3 regions of the Ensifer sp. SL37 genome follow, and region 1 is predicted to be linked to each of the others. Evidence: riboswitches for the same ligand, from Rfam matches in the RefSeq annotation. Region 1 holds a riboswitch; each other region holds the start of a gene.
The links. Region 1 has a riboswitch for thiamine pyrophosphate ahead of thiO (glycine oxidase ThiO). Riboswitches for the same ligand answer to the same signal wherever they lie in the genome.
Positions count from the first base shown of each region.

Region 1 (3,177 bases):
CGGACATTCGCGAGCGTCTCCAGCCGGTCGGCAAAGCTGCGGGTGGTGATGATCTCGCCGTAGAAGCGTTCGGAGGTATCGACATTGTGGTTGTAGTAGTCGAGCCCGGCCTCGGCGAGCCGTGCGGACTGGTCCGGCGTCAGCATCCCGAGCGTCATGCAGGTTTCCATGCCAAGCGCCCGCACACCGCCGATCATGGCGACGATCGCGTCCATGTCGCGGTCCTTCGGGCTGCGCCAGGCGGCCCCCATGCAATAGCGCGTCGCACCGCCGTCGCGCGCCTGTCGCGCCTCGGCAAGCACACGCTCGACCTCCATCAGCTTCGATGCCTTGAGCCCGGTCGGATAGTGGGCGGACTGGCTGCAATAGCCGCAATCCTCGGCGCAGCCTCCGGTCTTGATCGAGAGCAGCCGGCTCATCTGGATGGCGTTGGGATCGAACTGCGCACGATGGACCGTGTGTGCGCGGTAGAGCAAATCGTTGAACGGCAAATTATAGATTTTTTCAGCTTCCGCTTGGGTCCAGCGGGATTCGCCCGCGTCGCCCGGGGTAAAATTAGCGCCAGTTGATAGGGTTCCGTCCAGCATTTAGGCTCGTCCTCCAGGTCATCGCAAACGCGAAATAGATAGAATCTGATATTATCTATAATTTTATCGACGAGCAAAGTTCGCAAGCACCCAGGTGGAGAGTTTGTGTTAGCAAATACCCTTCTGGTTGTATTTTGACCGTGAGTGAATCTGGAAACCGCCGAGACAGGGCAACAATCACCAATCAATCGGTCGCATCTCCCATTTCCGAAATCGGGCGTAACGCACCCGAGAAACGAGGACGAGCGGGGCTTCTCCGGTATTTTTCGACCCGCTCTGCCCGCCTGACACTCCTCCCCTCAGCACGCCGCCAACGCTTCCGCTTTCTCGTCGCAAAATTATAGATAATTTTCTCGGCAGATGAGATCACATCGCACACGAATGCTGGCTCTTGACAAAAACCGCCCCGAACGGTCAGCTTGTAGCATTCACCAGGGGTGTCCCGCCAAGGGGCTGAGATTCTGCTATGCGGTTTGCGCGGCGCAGTGACCCGTTGAACCTGATCCAGTTCATACTGGCGTAGGGACGGTGCAGACATCGCTGCCGCAAACGTCGCGTTCCCGCGACCATTCAACGGCAAGGCGTCCTTCCCCTTCCTTCGCTCGTGAACTGGGTCTCCACAATCGGAGCCTCGGCATGCACACCGCCAACACCATCCCGCTTCCCTCACGACGGCCCGCCCACGCCTCGCGGGAACACTGAGCCATGCGGATCCTCGTCAAAGGTGCCGGCGTCGCAGGGCTCTGTCTGGCGCATGAACTTAGCGCCCGCGGTGTCGCGGTGACGGTTGTCGAGCAAAAACCAGGCTTTGCCGGCGCGGCCTCCTGGTTTGCCGGCGGCATGCTGGCACCCTGGTGCGAACGCGAGAGCGCCGAAGAGGTGGTGCTGACGAAGGGCATCGGCGCCATCGACTGGTGGGACGACGCCCTGCCGGGCGAGGTTTCCCGAAACGGCACGCTTGTCGTCGCCCCGCCACGGGATGCGGGCGAACTCAAGCGCTTTGCCTCACGCACCTCCGGCTTCGAATGGCTCGACGCCGCCGCGATCGAACGGCTGGAACCGGCGCTTGCCGGACGTTTCCGCGAGGCGCTGTTTTTTCCCGGTGAGGCGCATCTCGACCCGCGCCGGGCGCTGAGCCGGTTGCGGCAGAAGCTTGTCGATCACGGCGTCACCTTCCTCGATGAGACGAGCGACGATGGCCACCACGATCTCGTCGCCGACTGCGCCGGCGCGGCACGCATCGGCGAAACGCCGGGCCTGCGGGGCGTGCGCGGCGAAATGCTCTACCTGCAGACAAGCGACGTGGAACTGTCGCGGCCGGTCAGGCTCATTCATCCCCGCATCCCGCTCTACATCGTGCCGCGCGGCGGCGGCCTCTTCATGTGCGGGGCGACGATGATCGAGACGGATGACGGCGGACCGATCACCGCCCGCTCCCTCATGGAACTGCTGAACGCCGCCTATGCGCTGCATCCGGCCTTCGGCGAAGCGCGCCTCGTCGAAACCGGCGCCGGCGTCCGCCCCGCCTTCGCCAACAACCTGCCGCGCGCCCTGCGCACCGAGCAGACCATCACGATCAACGGACTTTACCGCCATGGCTTCCTGCTTTCGCCGGCCCTGGCGGCGGAAGCAGCCGACCTCGCGCTTGCGCAGGACCTGAAGGGAGATGCCGCATGAGACTGACCGTCAATGGCGAGGATCACGACCTCGCCGTCACCACCCTCGCCGAGCTTCTGGCCGCCCTTGATTTCGAAGGCGACTGGCTCGCCACCGCCGTCAACGGCGAACTGGTGCACCGGGCCGACCGTTCGGGTCATGCGCTCAGCGACAGGGACCGGATCGAAATTCTCTCGCCGATGAAAGGAGGCTGAGACATGCTGACGCTTTATGGACAGGACCTGCGCTCACGGTTGCTGCTCGGCACCGCCCGCTACCCCTCCCCCGCCGTTATGGAAGATGCGGTGCGATCGTCAGGCACTGAGATCGTCACGGTCTCGCTCCGGCGCGAAACCGCCGGAGGCCGCCAGGGCGGCGCCTTCTTCGAACTGATCCGGGCGCTCGGCGTGCACGTGCTGCCGAACACCGCCGGCTGCCACTCGGTGTCAGAGGCGGTGTTGACGGCCAAGATGGCGCGCGAGGTCTTCGGCACCAACTGGCTGAAACTCGAAGTGATCGGCCACCACGATACGCTGCAGCCCGATGTCTTCGGGCTGGTCGAGGCGGCGCGCATCCTCTCGGCCGAAGGGTTCGAAGTCTTTCCCTACACCACGGATGATCTCGTGGTTGCCGAACGGCTCGTGGAAGCCGGCTGCAAGGTGCTGATGCCCTGGTGCGCGCCGATCGGCAGCGCCATGGGGCCGCAGAACATCCAGGCGCTCAGGGCAATGCGGGCCAACTTTCCCGATGTGCCGCTGATCGTCGATGCCGGCATCGGCCGGCCCTCGCACGCAACGACGGTGATGGAGTTCGGCTTCGATGCCGTCCTGCTCAACACCGCTGTAGCCGGCGCCGCCAAGCCCGCGCTGATGGCCGCTGCGTTCGCGGGCGCGATCGATGCCGGCCGGCAGGCCTTCGAGGCGGGCATGCTCGA
Region 1 is NZ_JAPPRN010000001.1:1,068,335-1,071,511, reverse strand. Features, by position in the region: gene bioB (biotin synthase BioB) at 1-587, opposite strand, end outside; TPP riboswitch at 1,011-1,131, shown strand; gene thiO (glycine oxidase ThiO) at 1,293-2,264, shown strand; gene thiS (sulfur carrier protein ThiS) at 2,261-2,458, shown strand; gene OVA00_RS04845 (thiazole synthase) at 2,462-3,177, shown strand, end outside.

Region 2 (3,177 bases), 140 kb from region 1:
ACGGCCCAGGCATTCCCCTGCACATCCACGAGGATCTGTTCACGCCGTTCAACACCTCGAAGGATGAAGGGCTCGGCCTCGGCCTTGCCATCTCCAAGGAGATCGTCGCCGACTATGGCGGCGATATCACCGTCGAAACCAGCGACAGGGGCACCGTCTTCACGGTTCGCCTGAAGAGGGCCTGAGCGATGCAGCCGACCGTCTATCTCGTCGACGACGACAACCATCTGCGCAAGGCGATGACGCAGACGCTGGAACTCGCCGGCCTCGCCGTTACCCCTTTTGCCAGCGCTGCCGAAGCGTTGAAGACGCTGGATGCGAATTTCGACGGCGTCGTCGTCAGCGATATCCGCATGCCGGGCATCGACGGCCTCGCCTTCTTCCGCCGCATCGAAGCTTTCGACGCGGATCTGCCGGTGATCCTGGTGACCGGCCATGGCGACATCCCGATGGCAGTGCAGGCGCTGCAGGATGGCGTCTACGACTTCATCCCCAAACCCTTTGCCGCCGACCGGCTGGTGCAGAGCGTGCATCGCGCGCTGGAAAAACGCCGGCTCGTGATGGAAAACCGCGCGCTGAAACGCGCCGCCGAGACGGCCGGCGACAGCCTGCCGCTGATCGGCCAGACGCCGGTCATGGAACGTTTGCGCCAGACGATCCGGCACATTGCCGATACCGATGTCGACGTGCTCGTCGCCGGCGAGACGGGCAGCGGCAAGGAGGTGGTGGCGACGCTGCTCCACAATTGGAGCCGACGCCGCAACGGCAACTTCGTGGCGCTGAATTGCGGGGCGCTGCCCGAAACGGTGATCGAAAGCGAACTCTTCGGCCACGAACAGGGCGCCTTCACCGGCGCCTTGAAGAAGCGCATCGGCCGGATCGAGCATGCGAGCGGCGGCACGCTGTTCCTCGACGAGATCGAGGCGATGCCACCGGCGACTCAAGTGAAGATGCTGCGCGTTCTGGAAGCGCGCGAAATCACGCCGCTTGGCACCAACCACGTTCGTCCGGTCGATATCCGCGTCATCGCGGCTGCCAAAATCGATCTTGGCGACCCGGCGCAGCGCGGCGATTTCCGGGAAGACCTCTACTTTAGATTGAATGTCGTAACGCTGTCGATCCCACCGCTGCGCGAACGCCGAGACGATATCCCGCTGCTCTTCTCGCACTTCCTGACCCGGGCGGCCGAGCGCTTCAAGCGCGACGCGCCTGTGGTCACATCGGCCGTGCAGAGACATCTGATGACGCATGCCTGGCCGGGCAATGTGCGCGAGCTCTCGCACTTTGCAGAACGCGTGGCGCTTGGTGTCGAAGGTCCGCTGGGACAGCCGATTGCGCCCGCCGAACAGCCTGGATTTGCGCTCCCGGAACGGCTCGAACGCTACGAGGCGGAGATCCTGAAAGAGGTGTTGCGGGCTCAGCGCGGCGACGTCAAGGCGACGATCGAGGCGCTCGGCATTCCGCGCAAGACATTCTACGACAAGCTCCAGCGCCACGGCATCAACCGTGCCGATTACGCCGAGCGGGCCGCACCGGAAAAGGCCGGCCGCTAGCGTCAAACCCGAATCCGTCACCACACGCAATAGGTGCATCTTTGTCGGCAGGCGAATTCACGCTTGACGACCCGGGCCGATCGATGGCTATGATCTAGGCATTCACCAGGGGGGTCCCGCAAGGGGCTGAGATTCTGCTGGATGGCCGGCTTGCCGGCTGTGGCGCAGTGACCCGTTGAACCTGATCCAGTTCATACTGGCGTAGGGACGGTGCAGATATCGAAGCCAGGATCCCGTGCGTCCAGCATCTGGCGGAGCGTCTTTCATCTTTCCGGCATCAGAACTGGGTCTCCAATTGCAAACTTGGAGCCTCGTCATGAATATTGCCACCAAACCCGCAGCCCTCACGGTCACGCAAGGACCGCTTCCCGCCTCCCGCAAGATCCGCAAGCCGGGCGTGCTTCATCCGGATATCCGCGTGCCGATGCGCGAGATTGCGCTCCACCCGACGTCGGGCGAGCAACCGGTTACGGTCTATGATTCCTCCGGCGCCTACACCGCCGACGACGCCGAGATCCGCATCGAGGACGGCCTGCCGCGGCTGCGCCGCAACTGGATCGTCGACCGCGGCGATGTGGAAACCTATGAGGGACGCGTGGTCCGCCCCGAGGACAACGGCTTTGTGAGCGGCGACAGGCTGACACCGACCTTCCCGTTCCAGCATGCGCCGCTGAAGGCCACGGGCGGCCGCGCAGTGACCCAGCTTGCCTATGCCCGCGCCGGCATCATCACGCCGGAAATGGAGTTCGTGGCGATCCGCGAAAATCTCGGCCGCGACGCGGCGCGTGCGAAAGTCCGCGACGGCGAGAGCTTCGGCGCCCACATCCCCGATCACGTGACACCCGAATTCGTGCGCCAGGAAATTGCCAGCGGCCGCGCGATCCTGCCTGCCAACATCAACCATCCGGAATCCGAGCCGATGATCATCGGCCGTAATTTTCTGGTGAAGATCAATGCCAATATCGGCAACTCCGCCGTCACCTCGTCGATGGCGGAAGAGGTCGAAAAGATGGTCTGGGCGACGCGCTGGGGCGCCGACACCGTCATGGACCTTTCGACCGGCCGCAACATCCACAACATCCGCGAATGGATCATCCGCAACTCACCGGTTCCGATCGGCACCGTGCCGCTTTACCAGGCGCTGGAAAAGGTCAACGGCATTGCCGAGGACCTCACCTGGGAAGTCTATCGCGACACGCTGATCGAGCAGGCTGAACAGGGCGTCGACTATTTCACCATCCATGCCGGCGTCCGGCTGCACTACATCCCGCTCACCGTCGATCGCGTCACCGGCATCGTTTCGCGCGGCGGCTCGATCATGGCCAAGTGGTGTCTGCATCACCATCGCGAGAGCTTCCTTTACGAGCATTTCGAGGAAATCTGCGACATCTGCCGCGCCTATGACGTCTCCTTCTCGCTCGGCGACGGCCTGCGCCCCGGCTCGATCGCCGATGCCAACGACGCGGCACAATTCGCCGAACTCGAAACGCTCGGCGAGCTCACCAAGATCGCCTGGGCCAAGGATTGTCAGGTGATGATCGAAGGCCCCGGCCACGTGCCGATGCACAAGATCAAGGAGAACATGGACAAGCAACTCGCCGTCTGCGGCGAGGCGCCGTTCTAC
Region 2 is NZ_JAPPRN010000001.1:1,211,794-1,214,970, reverse strand. Features, by position in the region: gene OVA00_RS05490 (sensor histidine kinase) at 1-185, shown strand, start outside; gene OVA00_RS05485 (sigma-54-dependent transcriptional regulator) at 189-1,553, shown strand; TPP riboswitch at 1,651-1,779, shown strand; gene thiC (phosphomethylpyrimidine synthase ThiC) at 1,870-3,177, shown strand, end outside.
Region 2: it holds a riboswitch for thiamine pyrophosphate, as region 1 does, so the genes downstream of both, thiC (phosphomethylpyrimidine synthase ThiC) here and thiO (glycine oxidase ThiO) in region 1, are expected to answer to the same signal.

Region 3 (3,177 bases), on a different contig from region 1:
TCGGTCGCCAGATGACGAAGCAGGAGCAGCAGCAGGCCGGTCATGGCGATCTGCAGGGCTGACAGCGCGATCGCGCGCGGCGGATCGAAATCGAAACGCAGCGCCTGGTAGATCGCCACTTCGATTGTGCTGGCCGCAGGCCCGCCGCCGAGCGTCAGCACGAGGGTGAAGCTGGTGGCGCAGAGCATGAAGACGAGGCCGGCGGCACCCGGCAGGAGGCCGCGCAGCACGGGCCATTCGATGAAGCGAAAGAGTGCGCGTGACGGCATGCCGAGATTGGCGGCGCTGCGCCAGTATTCGGCGGGGATGCGCTCGAGCCCGGCCAGGAACAGGCGCGCTGCAAGCGGCATGTTGAAGAAGACGTGGGCAAGCAGGATGCCGAACAGGCCGTAAATGCTGACGGGCTGCGCGAGGCCGAGCCAGCGCAGGCCGGAATTGAGGAAACCCTGCCGCCCCCAGATCTCGATCAGCCCGAGTGCGCCAACCAGAACCGGCAGTCCGAGTGGCAGCGCCATCAAGCGCAGCAGCCAGATGCGGCCGGGGAACTGCGGTCGTCGCGCTAGCGCCCGGGCGACGGGGATGGCAAAGAGCACGGACAGCAACGTCGAGAGGGTCGCCTGCAGCAGCGTGAAGCGGGTGACGCGCCAGATGTAGGCGTCGAACAGCGCATCGTCGCTCGCGCCGCCCGTCTGGCTCAGCAAGGCGACGATCGCAAGACCGACGAAAAGGACGAAGACGCCGAGGCAGGCTGCCCCGGCGACCACTGTCATACGATTTTCGCGCAGTGCGAACAATCCGGCCTCAGTTCTTGCTCATGGCGGCAAGCCATTCGTCGATCCAGGCCTTGCGGTTCTTGGCGACGTCCTCCGAGGGCAGGAGGAAGGTGTTTTCCGGCTTGACCAGCTTATTGAAGGCGTCCGGCAGCGGCTCCTTGGTCGCTGCGACCGGCATCATCCAGTTCGTCGTCGGGATGATCGACTGGAAGTCCGGACCGGTCATGAAGGCGAGGAACTGCTTTGCCAGTTCCGGCTCCTTGGCGTTCTTGGTCATGCCGGCGACTTCGATCTGGATGTAGTGCCCTTCGGAGAAGGCAGCGGCCTGATAGCGCTCGGTGTTTTCCGCGACCATGTGGTAGGCCGGCGACGTGGTGTAGGACAGCACCATCGGCGCCTCGCCCTTGGTGAAGAGGCCATAGGCTTCCGACCAGCCGGGGGTGACGGTCAGAACGCGGTCCTTCAGCTTCGTCCAGGCGGCACCCGCCTCATCGCCATAGACGGCCTTGACCCAGAGCAGGAGGCCGAGGCCCGGCGTCGACGTACGCGGATCCTCGATGACGATCTTCTGCGACGGGTCGCCTTCTACCAGCTCCTTCAGGCTCTTCGGCGGCGTCTTCAGCGTCTCGGTGTCGTAGACGACGGCGAAGTGGCCGTAGTCATAGGGCAGGAACGTGTCGTCGGAGAAGTTGCCGGGAACGGTGACGCCGGTTGCCTCGACGCCGTGCGGCGCGAAGAAGCCCGTTGCCTTGGCTTCCGCAACGAGGTTGGTGTCGAGGCCAAGCACGATGTCGGCCTTGGAAGCCTCGCCTTCGAGCTTCAGGCGGGTGAGCAGCTCGACGCCGTCGGCCACGCCGACATAGTTGACCTTGCATTCGCAGGTCTTCTCGAAGGCTTCTGCGACCTTGGCGCCCGGGCCCCATTCGGTGATAAAGCTCTCATAGGTGTACACCGTCAGCGTCTTGTCGGCGGCGGTCGCGGCGCCGGAGAAAACAAGGCTCGCGGCCGTCGCAAGGGCTAGCCGGCTAAAGAATTTAAGTTGCGATGAATTGGACATGGCGAGGACCTCTCTCCCAAAGTTCGTTGTTGCATGGGAAAAGGGCGTATCGATCCGATCGCGTCTAATCCCTCCGCCGGTATGAGCCGGATCAGGTTCCGCGGGTTGGCGTTTTGACGCCTCTCAGCCTCCGGCCGCAATGCGGTCGGGAGGCACCCCGTTAGAGCGGCAAGAGATTTACCGCTGCCTCGGTCCCATGGCAAGCGATGTTTACGGCGAAGCAAGGGGACGCCTGGCCAGCACAATGGCTCGTGTTTGCGTATGCCGCCAACTGCGCTACACAACGGCAGCGAGGAGGAAATGTCATGCCCGATATGCTTGTTCGACTTTATGCCCTGCCGGCTGAACCTCAGTCGAAGCTTGGCCTTGGCATCAGCATTCGCCGCGCCATGGCGCCGGAGCGCCGCCTGGTCGTTTCCTGGATTGAAAAGACTTTCGGTGCCGGATGGGCGGGCGAGGCGGAAGCCGCCTTTTCCTCCACCCCGACGCGCATGCACGTCGCTGTCCATGACGAAAAGATCGTCGGCTTTTCCTGCCACGACGTAACGGCACTCGGCTTCTTCGGTCCGACCGGCGTCGACGAAAGCATGCGCGGGCAGGGGATCGGTGAGGCACTGTTGCTTGCAAGCCTCACGGCCATGCGCGAGGCCGGCTATGGCTACGCGATTATCGGCGGCGTCGGGCCGGCGAAGTTCTACGAGCGGGTGGCCGGCGCCGTCGAAATTCCGGATTCGACCCCCGGCATTTATGCCGGCATGCTTTTTCCCGATCCGGTGCCCGAGGGGCATTGATGGTCTGACCAAAATATCGAGAACCGCTCGTTCGACGGTTTTCTTCGTTTTCCTTCGGCGGTCCTTTGCGCTATGGGCTTTGCCATGGCTCGATCGACCTTCACCATTCTGCTTGGCGGCGCCCTTTCGCTGACCGACCGGCTGGCTCACCAGCTGGCCGCAAGTCGCTTCATTGCGGCTGACGGCGGCATGCGCCATGCCCGATTGCTCGGCATCGTGCCGGATGTCTGGGTCGGTGATTTCGACTCGACCGAGGAAGCCCTTCTTGCGGACTACGCCTCCGTCTCGCGCGAGCCCTATCCGGCGGCGAAGGCCGCGACGGACGGGGAGATCGCGGTCGAGGCGGCGCTGTCGCGTGGAGCCGATCGCCTGATTTTCGCCGGCGCCCTCGGCGGTACCCGCAGCGATCACGCCTTCATGCACCTGCTGCATGCCGTCGCCCTTGCCGAGCGTGGCCTTTCCGTGTTGATGACCTCGGGCGAGGAAGAGGCCTATCCGCTGCTGGCCGGCTCGCTCGACCTCGACCTACCCAAGGGCTGCCTCTTCTCGGTGCTCG
Region 3 is NZ_JAPPRN010000006.1:1,621,511-1,624,687, forward strand. Features, by position in the region: gene thiP (thiamine/thiamine pyrophosphate ABC transporter permease ThiP) at 1-794, opposite strand, end outside; gene thiB (thiamine ABC transporter substrate binding subunit) at 802-1,830, opposite strand; TPP riboswitch at 1,882-2,000, opposite strand; gene OVA00_RS19930 (GNAT family N-acetyltransferase) at 2,136-2,621, shown strand; gene OVA00_RS19935 (thiamine diphosphokinase) at 2,706-3,177, shown strand, end outside.
Region 3: it holds a riboswitch for thiamine pyrophosphate, as region 1 does, so the genes downstream of both, thiB (thiamine ABC transporter substrate binding subunit) here and thiO (glycine oxidase ThiO) in region 1, are expected to answer to the same signal.